Regions from separate parts of the Streptomyces sp. P9-A2 genome, predicted to be linked through region 2. Evidence: riboswitches for the same ligand, from Rfam matches in the RefSeq annotation. Region 2 holds a riboswitch; each other region holds the start of a gene.
The links. A riboswitch is a leader RNA that binds a small molecule or an ion and turns the genes downstream of it on or off. The one in region 2 is predicted to bind cobalamin.
Positions count from the first base shown of each region.

Region 1 (3,861 bases), 6.3 Mb from region 2:
CTCCAGTGCGGCGATCTGGAAGATCTCCCGGCGCGAGGTCGTCGACCACACCAACGTCAACGACACCGATGACACCGCCGTCGAGACCGCCATCGACACCGAAGGCACCGACAAGGAGCGGAGCGGCGTCGTGACCGTGGCCATGGCCGCCGTGGCCACCCCTCCGGCGGGCCCCGTGGCCGAGGACCTCTCGGCCACCATCCCGGCTCCCGTCGATCCGGTGGTCCCTCCGGCCAGGACCGCGGTCTGACCCCGCGGGAAGACACGCAGGAAGACATGCAGGAAGACACGTAGGAGAAGAGCACCATGAAGATCGACTGGGCGGCCCTCGGTTCCGTCTTCGGCGTCAGCCTCGTGGTCACCGTGGCCCTGGTGGCCCTGTTCACCCTGGGCATCACCGGCCTGTCCCGCCGTGAACGGGCCGCCGCCCAGGGCGAGTCCGCGGCCTTGGCGGTCACCGGCGCCTACGCCTGCTTCGCGGCCTGCGCGGCGGCGGTGGCGTACGGGATCTACATGATCATGGCCTGATCCATGGCCTGACGGCTGCCTGATTCCAGGGCAGGATCCGGGCCGGCGTCCCGGTCCGGGTCATGTCGTCCGCCCGGCGGGCGGTGCGGGGCACGTTGCCTCCGTACCGCCCGTTTCGTGTTCCCGGACCACCCGCCCACCACCGGTCCCGGACCGCCCGCCGCCGGGCCGTTTCCGCGCCGCCCGTCCCGCCGCGGAACCCCTTGCCCGCGGTTCGCTCTCCGATCACCCTCCGGAACCTCCCTGTGGGTCTCAGCACACTTCAGCCTCGCAGGTCAAAGGCAAGTTGACGGTTCTTCCGGACCGTGGTGAACTGCCGGAGCCATTACGGCGGCAGGAGAGGAAGCCGGTGCGAATCCGGCGCGGTCCCGCCACTGTCACCGGGGTGAACGACCCCGGGAGCCAGGAACTCCCACCGCCGGTCTCGTCGAACCAGGGCGTGGACACCCTGAGTGAGGACATACCGCCATGCCCGGCTGCCTGTTGAGGTCGACCAGCGATGCTCCGCCCCGGTTCGGGGCGGCCACTCCCACCGGATCCCTCACCGGCTGAACCCATGGGTGCCGATCGCGAGTTCGCGTACGGCGCCGCTGCCGGCCTCCTCGGTGACCTGCTTCTCGGCGATCCCCGCCGAGGGCATCCGGTCGCCGCTTTCGGGCGGGCCGCGGCTGCCGTGGAACGGGTTCTGTGGCAGGACGACCGGGGACGGGGCGTGCTGCACACCGCCGTCTGCGTCGGCGGGGCCGTCGCTCTGGGGAGCCTGGCCGCCCGCCTCGTACGGTCCTCCCCCGCCGCCTCCGTCGCCCTGACCGGCGCGGCCACCTGGGCCGTCGTCGGAGGGACGTCGCTGGCCCGGGAGGCCCGCGCCATCGGGCGCGCCCTGGAATCCGGGACCGCCGACGGAACAGAGGCGGCACGGGCGCGGCTGCCGCACCTGTGCGGGCGGGACCCGCAGGCGCTGGACTCCGAGGGGATCGCCCGCGCGGTCGTGGAGTCCGTCGCCGAGAACACCTCCGACGCCGTGGTGGGCGCCCTGGTGTGGGGTGCCGTCGCCGGTGTGCCGGGGCTGCTCGGGTTCCGGGCCGTCAACACCCTGGACGCCATGGTCGGCCACAGGTCCCCCCGCCATCTGCGGTACGGCTGGGCCTCCGCGCGCCTCGACGACGTCGCGGGGTGGCCCGGGGCGCGGCTGACCGCCGTACTCGCCGCGGTCGCCGGGCCGGATCCGCGGGGCGCCGTGCTGGCGTGGCGCGCGGATGCCGCGAAGCATCCGAGTCCCAACGCAGGGCCCGTGGAGGCCTCTTTCGCGGGCGCGCTCGGTGTCCGGCTCGGCGGGTCGCTGTCCTACGCCGGGCGGGTCGAGCACCGGCCCGTCCTCAACGGCGGCGGCCGGGCCGTGACCGTGGCGGACATCGATCGCGCGGTACGGCTCTCGGGGCGCGTCGGCCGGCTGGCACTCTGCGTCGGCGTCGCCGCGCGCATCGGCGTACGAGCCGTTACGCGGACCGCCTCCAAGGGGCGCGGGAAGGGGCGCACGTCATGACGGACCGTATGACGGGCGGTATGACGGGCGGCGGGCTGCTGGTGGCCGGTACGACGTCGGACGCCGGCAAGAGTGTGGTGACCGCCGGGATCTGCCGGTGGCTGGCGCGGCAGGGCGTCAAGGTCGCGCCGTTCAAGGCGCAGAACATGTCGCTGAACTCGTTCGTCACACGGGAGGGCGCCGAGATCGGGCGGGCGCAGGCCATGCAGGCCCAGGCCTGCCGCATCGAGCCGACCGCGCTGATGAATCCGGTGCTGCTCAAGCCGGGCGGGGAGCGGAGCAGCCAGGTCGTGCTGCTGGGCAGGCCGGTCGGTGAGATGAGCGCGCGCGGCTACCACGGCGGGCGGCAACAACAGCTCCTGGGCACGGTGCTGGACTCCCTCGCGCAACTGCGGGCCACGTACGACGCGGTGATCTGCGAAGGGGCCGGCAGTCCGGCCGAGATCAATCTGCGTCGCACCGACATCGTCAACATGGGGATCGCCCGGAACGCCTCGCTCCCCGTCCTCGTCGTCGGCGACATCGACCGCGGCGGGGTCTTCGCCTCCTTCTTCGGCACGGTCGCGCTGCTGTCGCGCGAGGACCAGGAGCTGGTCGCCGGTTTCCTGGTGAACAAGTTCCGGGGTGATGTGTCGCTGCTGGAGCCGGGACTGGACATGCTGCACGGTCTGACCGGGCGGCACACGTACGGCGTACTGCCCTTCCGGCACGGGCTCGGCATCGACGAGGAGGACGGGCTGGCGGTGTCCCTGCGGGGTGCCGTACGGGAGTCCGCGGTCGCCGCGCCGCTCGGCGAGGACGTGCTGCGGGTCGCCGTGTGCGCGGTGCCGCTGATGTCCAACTTCACGGACGTGGACGCGCTGGCCGCGGAACCGGGTGTCGTGGTCCGTTTCGTGGACCGGCCCGAGGAACTGGCCGACGCCGACCTCGTGGTGGTGCCGGGCACGCGCGGCACCGTACGGGCGCTTCAGTGGCTGCGGGAGCGCGGGCTCGCGGACGCGCTGAAGCGGCGGGCGGCCGAGGGGCGGCCCGTGCTCGGGATCTGCGGGGGCTTCCAGATCCTCGGCGAGCGCATCGAGGACGACGTGGAGAGCCGTGCCGGCCGGGTCGACGGGCTCGGGATCCTGCCCGTACGGGTGCGGTTCGCACGGGAGAAGACGCTCGAGCGGCCCGTCGGAAAGGCCCTCGGGGAGCCCGTCGAGGGCTACGAGATCCATCACGGGGTCGCCGATGTACGGGGAGGGGCGGCGTTCATCTCCGATGACGGTGGACGGAGCCTGGACGGCTGCCGGGCCGGGCAGACCTGGGGCACGCACTGGCACGGTTCGCTGGAGTCGGACGGCTTCCGCCGGGCCTTCCTGCGCGAGGTGGCCGCCGCCGCGGGACGCCGTTTCGTACCGGCCCCCGACACCTCGTTCGCCGCGCTGCGCGAGGAGCAGCTCGACCGGCTCGGCGATCTGATCGAACAGCACGCGGACACGGACGCGCTGTGGCGGCTCATCGAGTCCGGCGCCCCGCCGGGGCTGCCGTTCGTTCCGCCGGGAGCGCCCGCGTGAGCGCCGTGTCATGGTCGGCCGCCGGCTCGGCGGGGCGCCGGCGGATCGTGGTGGCGGCGGGGAACGCCGGCCCACGAGAGCACGGCGGCCGGGAGGCCGGGGTCGTGGACGGCCGGGAGGCCCGCCCCCGTACCGGCGGAGAGCAGATTTCGATCCCGGCGGTCCCGCGGCCCATGGCCGGGCCGAACAGTCGGACACCATCCGAAGGAGTGATCACCGCGTGAGTACGCCCTA
Region 1 is NZ_JAZIFX010000001.1:1,628,196-1,632,056, forward strand. It holds gene V4Y04_RS07370 (inorganic phosphate transporter) at 1-250, shown strand, start outside; gene V4Y04_RS07375 (hypothetical protein) at 307-528, shown strand; cobalamin riboswitch at 821-959, shown strand; gene V4Y04_RS07380 (cobalamin biosynthesis protein) at 1,085-2,071, shown strand; gene V4Y04_RS07385 (cobyric acid synthase) at 2,092-3,627, shown strand; gene V4Y04_RS07390 (putative cobaltochelatase) at 3,848-3,861, shown strand, end outside.
Region 1: linked by a shared signal. The riboswitch ahead of V4Y04_RS07380 (cobalamin biosynthesis protein) and the one ahead of cobN (cobaltochelatase subunit CobN) in region 2 are both predicted to bind cobalamin.

Region 2 (3,861 bases):
GGCCGCAGGCGGCGGACAGGCCGGCGTTCTTGCCCGGCAGCCACTCCAGGTTGCCGTGCTTGCCGAGGTGGATCATGGCGTCCGCGCCGAACCCGCCGTCCTCGGCCCGCGCGGCGAGCCAGCGGTAGGCGGCGAGGTAGTGGTGGGAGGGCGGCAGGTCGGGGTCGTGGTAGATGGCGATGGGGTTCTCGCCGAAACCGCGCGGGGGCTGGATGAGGATCAGCAGGTTGCCGCGGCGCAGGGCCGCGAGGACGATGTCGCCCTCCGGGTTGCGGCTGCGGTCGAGGAACATCTCGCCCGGCGCCGGGCCCCAGTGCTCTTCGACGGACGTGCGCAGTTTCTCGGGGAGAGTGGCGTACCAGCGCTTGTAGTCGGCGGCCGGGATGCGTACCGGGTTGCGGGCGAGCTGTTCCTCGGTGAGCCAGTCCTGGTCGTGGCCGCCCGCCTCGATCAGCGCGCGGATCAGTTCGTCGCCGTCTCCGGAGGCCAGTCCGGGGACGTCGGTGTCGCCGAAGTCGTATCCCTCGTCCCGCAGCCGGCGCAGGAGGGCCACCGCGCTGGCGGGGGTGTCCAGGCCGACCGCGTTGCCGATGCGGGAGTGCTTGGTCGGATAGGCGGACAGGACGAGGGCCAGGCGCTTGTCGGCGGCCGGGATGTGCCGCAGGCGGGCGTGGCGCACGGCGATGCCGGCCACGCGGGCGGCGCGCTCGGGGTCGGCGACGTAGGCCGGGAGGCCGTCGGCGTCGATCTCCTTGAAGGAGAACGGCACGGTGATCAGGCGGCCGTCGAATTCGGGCACGGCGATCTGGCTCGCGGCGTCCAGCGGGGAGACGCCCTCGTCGCTCTCCTCCCAGGCGGTGCGGGAGCCGGTCAGGCACAGGGCCTGGAGGATCGGTACGTCCAGGGTGGTGAGCGCGCCCGCGTCCCAGGACTCGTCGTCGCCACCGGCGGACGCCTCGGCGGGCTTGGTGCCGCCGGCCGCGAGGACGGTCGTGACGATGACGTCCGCCGCGCGCAGCTCGTCGATCAGTTCGGATTCGGGGGCGCGCAGGGAAGCCACGTACAGCGGCAGGGGCCGCCCGCCCGCGTTCTCCACGGCGTCGCACAGGGCGTGGACGAAGGCGGTGTTGCCGCTCATGTGGTGGGCGCGGTAGTAGAGCACGGCGACGGTCGGGCCGTCGGTGCCCTCGCGGGGTGTGCGTTCCAGCGGGCCCCAGGTGGGCGCGGGCGCGGGCGGCTCGAAGCCGTGGCCGGTGAGCAGGACCGTGTCGGACAGGAAGCGGGCGAGCTGCTCGAGGTTGTCGGGTCCGCCGTGGGCGAGATAGGCGTGCGCCTCGGCGGCGAGGCCGACGGGGACCGTGGAGGCGGCCATCAGCTGGGCGTCGGGGGCCTGTTCACCGCTGAGGACGACGACCGGGCGGCCGTCGGCGAGCAGCAGGTCGAGGCCCTCCTCCCAGGCGCGCAGTCCGCCGAGGAGACGTACGACGACCAGGCCGACGCCCTCGAGGAGCGCGGGCAGGTCGTCGAGCGGGAGGCGGGAGGGGTTGGCGAAGCGGTAGGGCACCGGGCCGTCGGCCGCTCGGGCGCTGAGCAGATCCGTGTCGGACGTCGACAGGAGCAGGATGTTGGGGTGCGTCGAGCGCTCCCTGGACGAATGCGGCATGCGTCGGCCGGCCTTCCTCGGGATCCGCGCCCCGGGTGGTACAAGACGGCTGGAGTTCCTGGCTCGTCCGGCCTCGTGGGGGTCGGACTCACAGTGGCGGGACCGCGCCGGATTCGCACCGGGCTTCCTCCATGTCGCCGTCATGGCGATGACGGATCCGATGATCCGCCAAGAGACATAGTAAGGGTCGGGGCAAGAGGGCAGAACTTGGAGGCGGGGTGCCGATCTGTATGCTCGCCGCCATGTCCACGGCTCCCCTCCCCTCGTCGTCCCAGGCCACAGCGGTCTCCCGGGACCGCGGTGACGCCTGTCCGGGGTCGTTGCGGCTGCACACGGCCGACGACGGCGCGCTGGCCCGGGTCCGGGTGCCCGGCGGGGTGCTCACCGTGCCGCAGGCCGAGGCGCTCGCGGACGCGGCCGACCGACTGGGCGACGGCGAACTGCATCTGACCTCGCGTGGCAATGTGCAGGTGCGTGGACTGCGCGACGACTGCGGTACCCGGCTCGCCGGGCTGCTGGACGCGGCCGGACTGCTCCCGTCGCACGGGCACGAACGGGCCCGCAACATCGTCGCCTCCCCGCTGTCCGGTCTCGACGGGCGGAGTGCCCGGGAGGTGCGGCCGTGGCTGTCGGCCCTGGACGCGTCGCTGTGCGCGAGCGAGGCGGCGCGGGCACTGTCGGGGCGGTTCCTGTTCGCGCTCGACGACGGGCGCGGCGATGTCGCCGGGCTCGGCGCCGATGTGACCGTGCGTGCGCTCGGTGACGGCGACGCCCTGCTCGCCGTCGGCTCGGCGGACGGGGCGCTGCGGGTGTCCGGGGACGCGGCGCCCGGGGCCGCGCTGCTCGCCGCCGAGGCGTTCCTCGACGTGCTGCGGGAGACAGGGAGGCAGGTCTGGCGGGTCGACGAACTGGGCCTCCAATCAGGCGAGTTGACGCGTGCGGTCCGGCTCCGCCTGACCGACGCCGGCATCGGCTGCGTTCCGGCGCCGAACGACCGCGCCGCAAATGACCGCGCCACGGCGGAGGGACCGCCGCCGGGGGTGATCGGGGCGGCCCTGTCCGTCCATGTACCCCTGGGCCGTCTCACGTCCCGTCAGTGGCGGACCGTGACCCGGGTGGCCGCCGAAGTCCGGGCGGGCGAACTGCGCCTGACACCGTGGCGCGGCATCGTCGTCCCCGCCCCCGGAACGAACGCGACGGCAGCGGCCGGCGCACTGGCCCGTCTCGCCGGCACCGGCCTGGTCACCGACGCCTCCTCCCCCTGGCTGCGCGTCGGTGCCTGCATCGGCCGGCCGGGGTGCGCAAAGTCGCGTTCCGACGTGCGGGCGGACGCGACCGCCGCCCTCGCCGATGCGGGCCGCTCCCCCCTGCCGTTGTACTGGTCCGGCTGCGAGCGGCGCTGCGGCCACCCCCGGGGTGACCGGATCGACGTGGTCGCCGCCCCGGAGGGCGGCTACCGGATCGGCATGGTCGCCCAGGAGCGGCCGGCGCACACCACCGCCCTGGACGATCCCTCCCACCTCGCCGCCGCACTGGCGGCCCTCACCTCATGAGCCGTACGACGACCGAGAGCAGCGAGAAGAGCATCGTGACCCCCTACGACTACGAGAAGGACGGGGCGGCCATCTACCGCCGGTCCTTCGCCACCATCCGCGCGGAGGCGGACCTCGCGGCCCTGCCCGCCGACGTCAGCCAGGTCGCGGTCCGGATGATCCACGCCTGCGGAATGGTCGACCTCGTCCGCGACATCGGTCACACCCCCGGTGTGGTGGCCCGCGCACGCGAGGCCCTGCGCGGCGGGGCTCCGATCCTCTGCGACGTGCAGATGGTGGCCAGCGGCGTGACCCGCAAGCGGCTGCCCGCAGGCAACGACGTCCTGTGCACCCTCTCCGACCCGGCCGTGCCGGAGCTGGCGGCGAAACTCGGCACCACGCGCAGCGCCGCCGCGCTGGAGCTGTGGCGCGACCGCCTGGAGGGCGCCGTGGTCGCCGTCGGCAACGCGCCCACCGCGCTCTTCCGCCTCCTGGAGATGATCGAGGAGGGGGCGCCGAGGCCGGCCGCCGTCATCGGCGTACCCGTCGGCTTCATCGGCGCGGCCGAGTCCAAGGACGCCCTGGCCGCCCACCCCTCGGGCCTGGAACACCTGGTCGTCCGAGGCCGTCGCGGAGGCAGCGCCATCGCCGCCGCCGCTCTCAACG
Region 2 is NZ_JAZIFX010000001.1:7,901,935-7,905,795, reverse strand. It holds gene cobN (cobaltochelatase subunit CobN) at 1-1,663, opposite strand, end outside; cobalamin riboswitch at 1,698-1,839, opposite strand; gene cobG (precorrin-3B synthase) at 1,894-3,216, shown strand; gene V4Y04_RS35425 (precorrin-8X methylmutase) at 3,213-3,861, shown strand, end outside.

Region 3 (3,861 bases), 1.5 Mb from region 2:
TCACCAGCACCAGGGCCGCGCCCGGCCACGGGGGCAGGGAGACCGCGAGCACGGTGAGCCCCAGCCCGAGCACGGCCTTGTCCACGGGATGACGGCGGCGCCAGCGACTGCTGTGCGCCGCCGCGTCGATCGGCAGCACGCGGGATCAGGACCGGGGACCGGGGGAGACCGCCTCGCCGGGGCGGCCCGAGGCGGCGTCGGAGTCGGCGTCCGATTCGGTGTCCGGTCCGGTGTCCGGTCCGGTGCCGGGCACCGGCTGCTGCCGCCGCGCTTGTTCCGCACCCTGCCGGCGCCCGCGCCGCACCCCGAAGTAGTACGCCAGGACACCCGCGCCGACGGCGGCCTGGAGGGCGAAGAGCCCCGACTCGATCTCACCGGACGGAGGTTCGTACAGCGGCGAGAACCACGGCTCGTAGTCCGGTTCGAGCTCGGTGATGGCGGTCTCCGCCTCGCCGTCAGCACCGGCGAACGGCTCCTCCTTGTGGTCGCCGAGCCCGAGCGCCAGCGGCAGCACCGCGAGCGCGGCCACGGCGAGCAGCAGCAGGGCGTTGATCTTCGCGTTCCTGGTCATCGAGCCACCGTCCCGGTACCGGTCGTCCCCGTCGTACCCGCCGTCTGCTTCGTCTCTGTCTCCGGCTTCGTCTCCGGCTTCGTCTCCGGCTCCGTTCCCGTTTCCGGCGTTTCCGTCCCCGCCGTCGCCGAAGCGGCCCGCTTACCGGTCAACAGCACGCCGAGACGTGTCAGTTCGCCCCTGCTGGACTGCACCAGCAGGCGCATCACCAGTACGGTCAGCAGTCCCTCGCTCACCGCCAGCGGGATCTGGGTGAGGGCGAAGATGGAGCCGAACTTCCCGAGTGCGCCCGGGAACCCGCTCCCCGGGTCGGGGAAGGCGAGCGCCAGCTGCACGCTGGTGACGCAGTACGTGGACAGGTCGGCGACGAACGCGCCGCAGAACACCGCCGCCATCAGCGGCACTCCGGACCGCCGCGCCAGCCGGTACACGCCGTACCCCGCCCATGGCCCGACGATCGCCATCGAGAAGACGTTGGCGCCCAGCGTGGTCAGCCCGCCGTGGGCCAGCAACAGGGCCTGGAACAGCAGGGTGATGGTGCCCAGCACCGCCATGATCGGCGGCCGGAACAGGATGGCGCCCAGCCCGGTGCCGGTGGGATGGGAGCAACTCCCGGTCACCGACGGCAGTTTCAGCGCGGACAGAACGAAGGTGAACGCTCCCGAGGCGCCGAGCAGCAGCGTGCTCTCGGGATGTTCCCTGACTTCACGGACGAGTGACCGGGCACCGTGGACGACGAACGGCGCCGCCGCGGCGCCCCAGGCGACCGCGTGCACCGGTGGCAGAAAACCTTCGGCAATGTGCATGGTTCAGCAGACCCTCTCCAGCACCTCGTGGATGGTTGACGCGCCTTGGCCGGTCTCCTGGCTGACGGGTACCACCGCCCGTGCTCCGCCTTCCCGGGTCCTGGGGCCTGTCGTCACATTCCTGCCTGCCGGGCGACGCCATGCACGCACTCTCGCCGCACCGGGTGCACGCCCACGTACAACCAGTACGTGGGCGTGCACCCGGCACACCGAGAGCACGCACCTGACGCCGCCCGGCCCGCCCTCCGGGCGGACGACAGGAATGTGACGACAGGCCCCAAGTGGACCCAGTGGCTGCCCGTCGGTCCTGTCGAGGGACAGGACCAGGGGCCGGAGCCGGACTTCCCGATCACAGTGGCGAGGGCCGCACCGGTATCGCACCGGATTTCCCGTTCACCAAGGCGTGGCGACAGTAGACCCGGATCCGTCCTGGTGACAAGCGGGTGCCGGGGGCGCGCGGACGGCGTTCCGCAGCTCGTGTCCCGGCGCGCACCTGCGGTCCTGACAGCAGGTGCGCGCGGATGTACGCAGGTGGTGCGGCGGCCGCCCCCTCGCGGCCCGCCGGACGGCCACTGTCGCCGAGACGCCGGCATGAGGGGCCGGGTCCCTGGGCAGAACCTTGCTGCAATTAGTATGCAACAACGAATTCTGGTCAGTAGAGGTGTGAGGATCGATGACGACCCGACGAATACGGCGCACCACCGGCGCGGCCACCACGGCCGTCGCGATCGCGGTGGTCGCCGCCTGCTCGGCGCCTACAGGCGGCACGGACGCCGGTGCGGGCGGTGGCGGGTCCGCCGAGTCCGTGGTGATCGGGGTCCCCTCCGAACCCGACACCCTGAGCCCTCTGCTCGGCTACGGCAAGGACGGCAACTCCAAGATCTTCGACGGGCTGCTCGCCCGCGACGCCGACCTGAGGCTGAAGCCCGCGCTGGCGAAGGCCCTGCCCGAGATCGGCGACGACGGCCGCACCTACACCTACACCCTGCGTTCCGGCGTGACGTTCAGCGACGGCGAACCCCTCACCGCCGAGGACGTGGTCCACACGTACGAGACGGTGCTCGACGACAAGACCAACAACACCGCCAAGAGCGAACTGGACGCCGTCGAAAAGGTCCGCGCGGACGGCGACGACAAGGTCGTCTTCACCCTCAAGTACCCGTACGCGGCCTTCGCCGCCCGCACCGTCCTGCCCATCGTCCCCGAGCACCTCACCGCCGGGCAGGACCCCAACACCGGCTCCTTCAACACCGAGCCGGTCGGCACCGGACCGTACGTCCTCACCGGCTGGAGCAAGGGCGAGAAGCTGACCTTCAAGGCGAACCCGGACTACTGGGACGGCGCCCCGAAGGTGAAGAAGCTCACCATGGCGGTCATCGCCGACGACGACGTCCGAGCCACCCGGCTGCGCTCCGGCGACCTCGACGGCGCGACCCTCCCGCCCAACCTCGCCGCCACCTTCAAGAACGACGACGGCCGCACCACGTACCAGGCCACCACCTACGACTTCCGCGCCGTCACCCTCCCCACCGCGAACAAGGTCACCGGCGACACCGCCGTCCGCCGCGCCCTCGACCTCGCCGTGGACCGCCGGGCCATGGTCGACAAGATCCTCGACGGAGCCGGCCGCCCCGCCTACGGCCCGCTGCCCCTGGACGACCCCTGGTACACCAAGGACGTCGAACGGCCCCAGAACCTCGCCGAGGCCCAGAAGATCCTCGACCGCGACGGCTGGAAGGCCGGCAAGGACGGCGTCCGCGCCAAGGACGGTGTCCGGGCCGCCTTCACCCTCTACTACCCCTCCGGCGACAAGGTCCGCCAGGACCACGCCCTCGCCTACGCCTCCGACGCCAAGAAGGCCGGCATCGACGTCAAGGTCGAGGGCGCCACCTGGGAGGTCATCGAACCCCGGATGGGCGAGGACGCCGTCCTCGCCGGCTTCGGCAGCACCGGCGACCCCGACTTCGGCCTCTACACCCTGCTGCACTCCTCCCTCGCCGGCGACGGCTTCAACAACATGGCCCGCTACGACAACCCCGCCGTCGACAAGGCCCTCGACACCGGCCGCCGCAGCCAGGACCCCGAGGACCGCAAGGCCGCCTACGACGACCTCCAGCGCGAGCTCGTCAAGAACCCCGGCTACACCTTCCTCACCCACATCGATCACCTCTACGTCCTCGCCGACCGCTGGGAGGGCCTCACCACCCAGGTCGAACCGCACGAGCACGGCTTCGCCAGCGGCCCCTGGTGGAACGCCGAGGACTGGCAGCCCAAGAAGTGACCCCCCTGCCCTGGGCGGCGATGGCCCGCCTCGTGGCACGGCGGGCCCTGCTCGCCGTGCCCGTCCTGCTCGTCGTCACCTTCGGCGTGTTCGCCATCGCCGCCGCCTCCCCCTTCGACCCCGTCAAGGCGTACGCCGGCACCGCCGCGCTCGGCGCCGACCAGGAGACCCTGGACCGGCTCCGGGACAACCTCGGCGTGGAC
Region 3 is NZ_JAZIFX010000001.1:6,450,317-6,454,177, forward strand. It holds gene cbiQ (cobalt ECF transporter T component CbiQ) at 1-139, opposite strand, end outside; gene V4Y04_RS29275 (energy-coupling factor ABC transporter substrate-binding protein) at 146-571, opposite strand; gene V4Y04_RS29280 (energy-coupling factor ABC transporter permease) at 568-1,377, opposite strand; cobalamin riboswitch at 1,659-1,807, opposite strand; gene V4Y04_RS29285 (ABC transporter substrate-binding protein) at 2,051-3,658, shown strand; gene V4Y04_RS29290 (ABC transporter permease) at 3,679-3,861, shown strand, end outside.
Region 3: linked by a shared signal. The riboswitch ahead of V4Y04_RS29280 (energy-coupling factor ABC transporter permease) and the one ahead of cobN (cobaltochelatase subunit CobN) in region 2 are both predicted to bind cobalamin.

Region 4 (3,861 bases), 2.4 Mb from region 2:
CCAGGAACGGGGTGCGGTCGGCGGCCATGTCGATCAGGGCGCGCTGCGGTACCTCCCACGCGGTGCGGTACAGGCCGCGCACCTCCTCGGGGATCCAGGTGAAGTCCTGCACCGAGCCGCCCGCCTCGCGCAGCGCCTCGCGGGTCCGCGCGTCCCACACGCCCAGCCGCTTCAGGTCGTTCACCAGATACGAGTTGACCTGGAGGAACTCGCCGGACAGCGTCTCGCGCTTGAACAGGTTGGACACCTGCGGCTCGATGCACTCGTACACGCCGGCGATGGACGCGATGGTGGCGGTCGGCGCGATCGCCAGCAGCAGCGAGTTGCGCATGCCGACGGAGGCGATACGTTCGCGCAGCGCCGCCCAGCGCTCGGGCCAGACGAGTTCGGTGTCGTAGTGGTCGGGGTGCAGCACGCCCCGGGCGGCGCGCGTCAGCTCCCAGGCCGGCAGGGGGCCGACGGGAGTCCCCGCTGCTCCGGAGCCCGCCCCGGAGTCCGCCTCGGAGTCCGTCGCGGGCGTTCGGGGGCGCGCGGCGAGGTCGGCGGAGGTCTCGTACGCGGCGAGCATGACGCGCTCGGCGATCCGGGTGGAGAGCCGCCGGGCCCCGGGGGAGTCGAAGGGCAGGCGCAGGGCGAAGAAGACGTCCTGGAGGCCCATCACCCCCAGCCCCACCGGGCGCCAGCGCGCGTTGGAACGGCCCGCCTGCTCGGTCGGGTAGAAGTTGATGTCCACGACCCGGTCGAGGAAGGTGACGGCCGTGCGCACGGTCTCGTCCAGCCGCTCCCAGTCCAGGTCACCGGCCGCCGGGTCGACGAGCGCGCCGAGGTTGACCGAGCCCAGGTTGCACACCGCTGTCTCCCCGTCGCTGGTGACCTCGAGGATCTCCGTGCACAGGTTGGAGGAGTGGACGACGTGGCCGGGCTCGGCGGTCTGGTTGGCGGTGCGGTTGGCGGCGTCCTTGAACGTCATCCAGCCGTTGCCGGTCTGGGCGAGGGTCCGCATCATGCGCCCGTACAGTTCCCGGGCGGGGATCGTCTTGCGCGCCAGGCCCGCGGCCTCGGCGGCCCGGTAGGCCGCGTCGAACTCCTCGCCCCACAGGTCGACCAGGTCCGGGACGTCGGACGGGGAGAACAGAGACCAGACGGCGTCGGTGTCGACCCGGCGCATGAACTCGTCCGGCACCCAGTGCGCGAGGTTCAGGTTGTGCGTACGGCGGGCGTCCTCACCGGTGTTGTCACGCAGCTCCAGGAACTCCTCGATGTCCGAGTGCCAGGTCTCCAGGTAGACCGCCGCCGCGCCCTTGCGCCGGCCGCCCTGGTTCACGGCGGCGACGGAGGCGTCCAGGGTCTTCAGGAACGGGACGATGCCGTTGGAGTGCCCGTTGGTGCCGCGGATCAGCGAGCCCCGGGAGCGGATGCGGGAGTAGGCCAGGCCGATGCCGCCGGCGTGCTTGGAGAGGCGGGCCACCTGGTGGTAGCGGTCGTAGAGGGAGTCCAGCTCGTCCTTGGGGGAGTCGAGGAGGTAGCAGGAGGACATCTGGGGGTGCCGGGTACCGGAGTTGAACAGGGTGGGGGAGGAGGGCAGGTACTCCAGGCGGCTCATCAGGCCGTACAGCGCGGCGACCTCGTCCACCGAGCGGGGGGTGCCGTCCTCGGCGAGACCGGCGGCGACCCGCAGCAGGAAGTGCTGCGGCGCCTCGAGGACCTTGCGGGTGACCGGATGCCGCAGCAGATAGCGGCTGTACAGGGTGCGCAGCCCGAAGTAGCCGAAGCGGTCGTCCGCGCGGGGGTCGATCAGCGCGTCCAGACGGTCCGGGTGCAGCCGGACGAACTCGGCGGTCCGGTCCGCGATGAGGCCCTCGCGGTGCCCGGCGGCGATCGACGAGGTGAACGACGTGACACCCTGCGAGGCGGCCTCGGCGTGGAGGCCGAGGGTCAGCAGCCGGGCGGCGAGCCGGGAGTAGACGGGGTCCTCGGAGATGAGCCCGGCCGCCGCCTCGGTGGCCAGCTCCCGCAGTTCGGCCTCGTCCGCACGGGCGGACCGGCCGCGCAGCGCGGCGGCGGCGACCCGGCCGGGGTCGGCGGCGGGGAGGTCGGCGGTCAGCCCGGTCAGGGTCCGCAGCAGCGCGGCACCGGGGCCGTCGTTCGCGTCGCTCATGTCGGTCACGGCGACCGCTGAAGCAGGATCGGCTGGCGCGATGGTCACGTGGGGCTCTCCCTCGCTCGGCACGGGGCCTCGGCGAGGGCAGGGGGCAGCACACGGGCACGCGAACGGGCCTCGCGTCCACCGGCCCATTCCGCGAGGCCCGGACGTCAGACACCCGGGCCGGACGGCCGGGCGCACTGTCGGCAGGTCCTCGGACTGAAGCCCGTGCGGGCACGCGGAAAACGCGAACACGCACAAGTACACCGTTGCGGGACAGTTCCGGATTCGCACCGGATTCCCCTGCGGCGACAGCGAGCATGAGCATACATCTTGTGCCGGGTGCTTTCGGCATGCCCATATCTTGTGTCTCGGTGGGTGCTGCGGCGTAGAGTCGGCGTGGTGTCAGAGCGTCAGCTCGTAGGTGAGCAGCGTGATGTCGTCCAGATGCGGAACAGGGTTCCGGTGCCGCCCGGGAGAGCGGACGAAACCGAGACGCTCGTAGACGCGGTGGGCCGCACGCATCGTCCGCCGGGTCGGCAGCACGATCCGTACGCACCCCTCCGTGGCCCGTGCCCGGTCGGCACAGGCGCGGACGAGCGCCTCCCCGACACCCCGGCGCCGGGCGGCGCGGGTGACCGCGAGCATCCGGATCTCCGCCTCGCCGGGTCCGGCGATGTCGGCCGTCGGCCCGCCGCGCGGTACGAGCGTCACCCCGACCGGCACTCTCCGCGCGTCGTTCGCCTCCGCTGTGCCGTCCGCCTCCGCCGCCGTGCCGTCCGCCGCCCGGTAAAGCGACCCGGTCCCCTCCACGGCGACCGGTACCTCGGCGGCCGCGGCCCGCCCGGCGACGTTCCTGAGCTCACTGAGGTACGCGTCGCTCTCCCCGAAGTCGAGCAGCCCGTCGCGCAGGTAGGCCTGCGCGGTGATCTCACCGAGCTCCTCGGACTCGTACGGCTCCACCGGCCGGATGACGATGTCCACGGGGCGAGTGTGCCCCACGGGTACGGCCACGGGCCGCCGGACGTCTCCGGCGGCCCGTTGCCGTACCCCACGTACCGCGTCAGTGCTTGCCGTCGGTGGTGGTGTCGGCCGCGTCGGTGGTGTCGGCCGTGTCCAGGGGCAGTTCGGTGCTGACGCCCGGATCGCCCGCGTCCGCCGTGTAGTCCTGCGGCCGGGTCTCGTCGATGCCCTCGGGCGCCTTGACGGCCTTCAGGACGAAGGTCAGGCCGATCGTGACCAGGGCGTTGAGCACGAAGGCGGTGAGGCCGATGTAGCCGATCTCGCCGATGCCCGGGATCTCGTCCGACGAACCGCCGAAGTGCTTCTGCGTCGGCGAGGCCACCCCGTACGCCGCGACCGTGCCGTAGACCATGCCGACCGCCCAGCCCGCGAGCAGCGCCCAGCGGTGGAACCAGCGGGTGAACAGGCCGCCCACCAGGGCGGGGAAGGTCTGCAGGATCCAGATGCCGCCAAGGAGCTGGAAGTTGATGGCGACCGTCTTGTCCATGGTGAGGACGAAGGCCAGCGCGCCGACCTTCACGAGCAGCGAGACCACCTTGGAGACCTTGGTCTCCTGCGCGGGTGTCGCGTCGGGCTTGATGAAGTCCTTGTAGATGTTGCGGGTGAACAGGTTCGCGGCCGCGATCGACATGATCGCCGCGGGCACCAGCGCCCCGATGCCGATGGCGGCGAAGGCCACGCCGGCGAACCAGGCC
Region 4 is NZ_JAZIFX010000001.1:5,473,923-5,477,783, forward strand. It holds gene V4Y04_RS25015 (ribonucleoside-diphosphate reductase subunit alpha) at 1-2,206, opposite strand, end outside; cobalamin riboswitch at 2,332-2,471, opposite strand; gene V4Y04_RS25020 (GNAT family N-acetyltransferase) at 2,549-3,127, opposite strand; gene mctP (monocarboxylate uptake permease MctP) at 3,207-3,861, opposite strand, start outside.
Region 4: linked by a shared signal. The riboswitch ahead of V4Y04_RS25015 (ribonucleoside-diphosphate reductase subunit alpha) and the one ahead of cobN (cobaltochelatase subunit CobN) in region 2 are both predicted to bind cobalamin.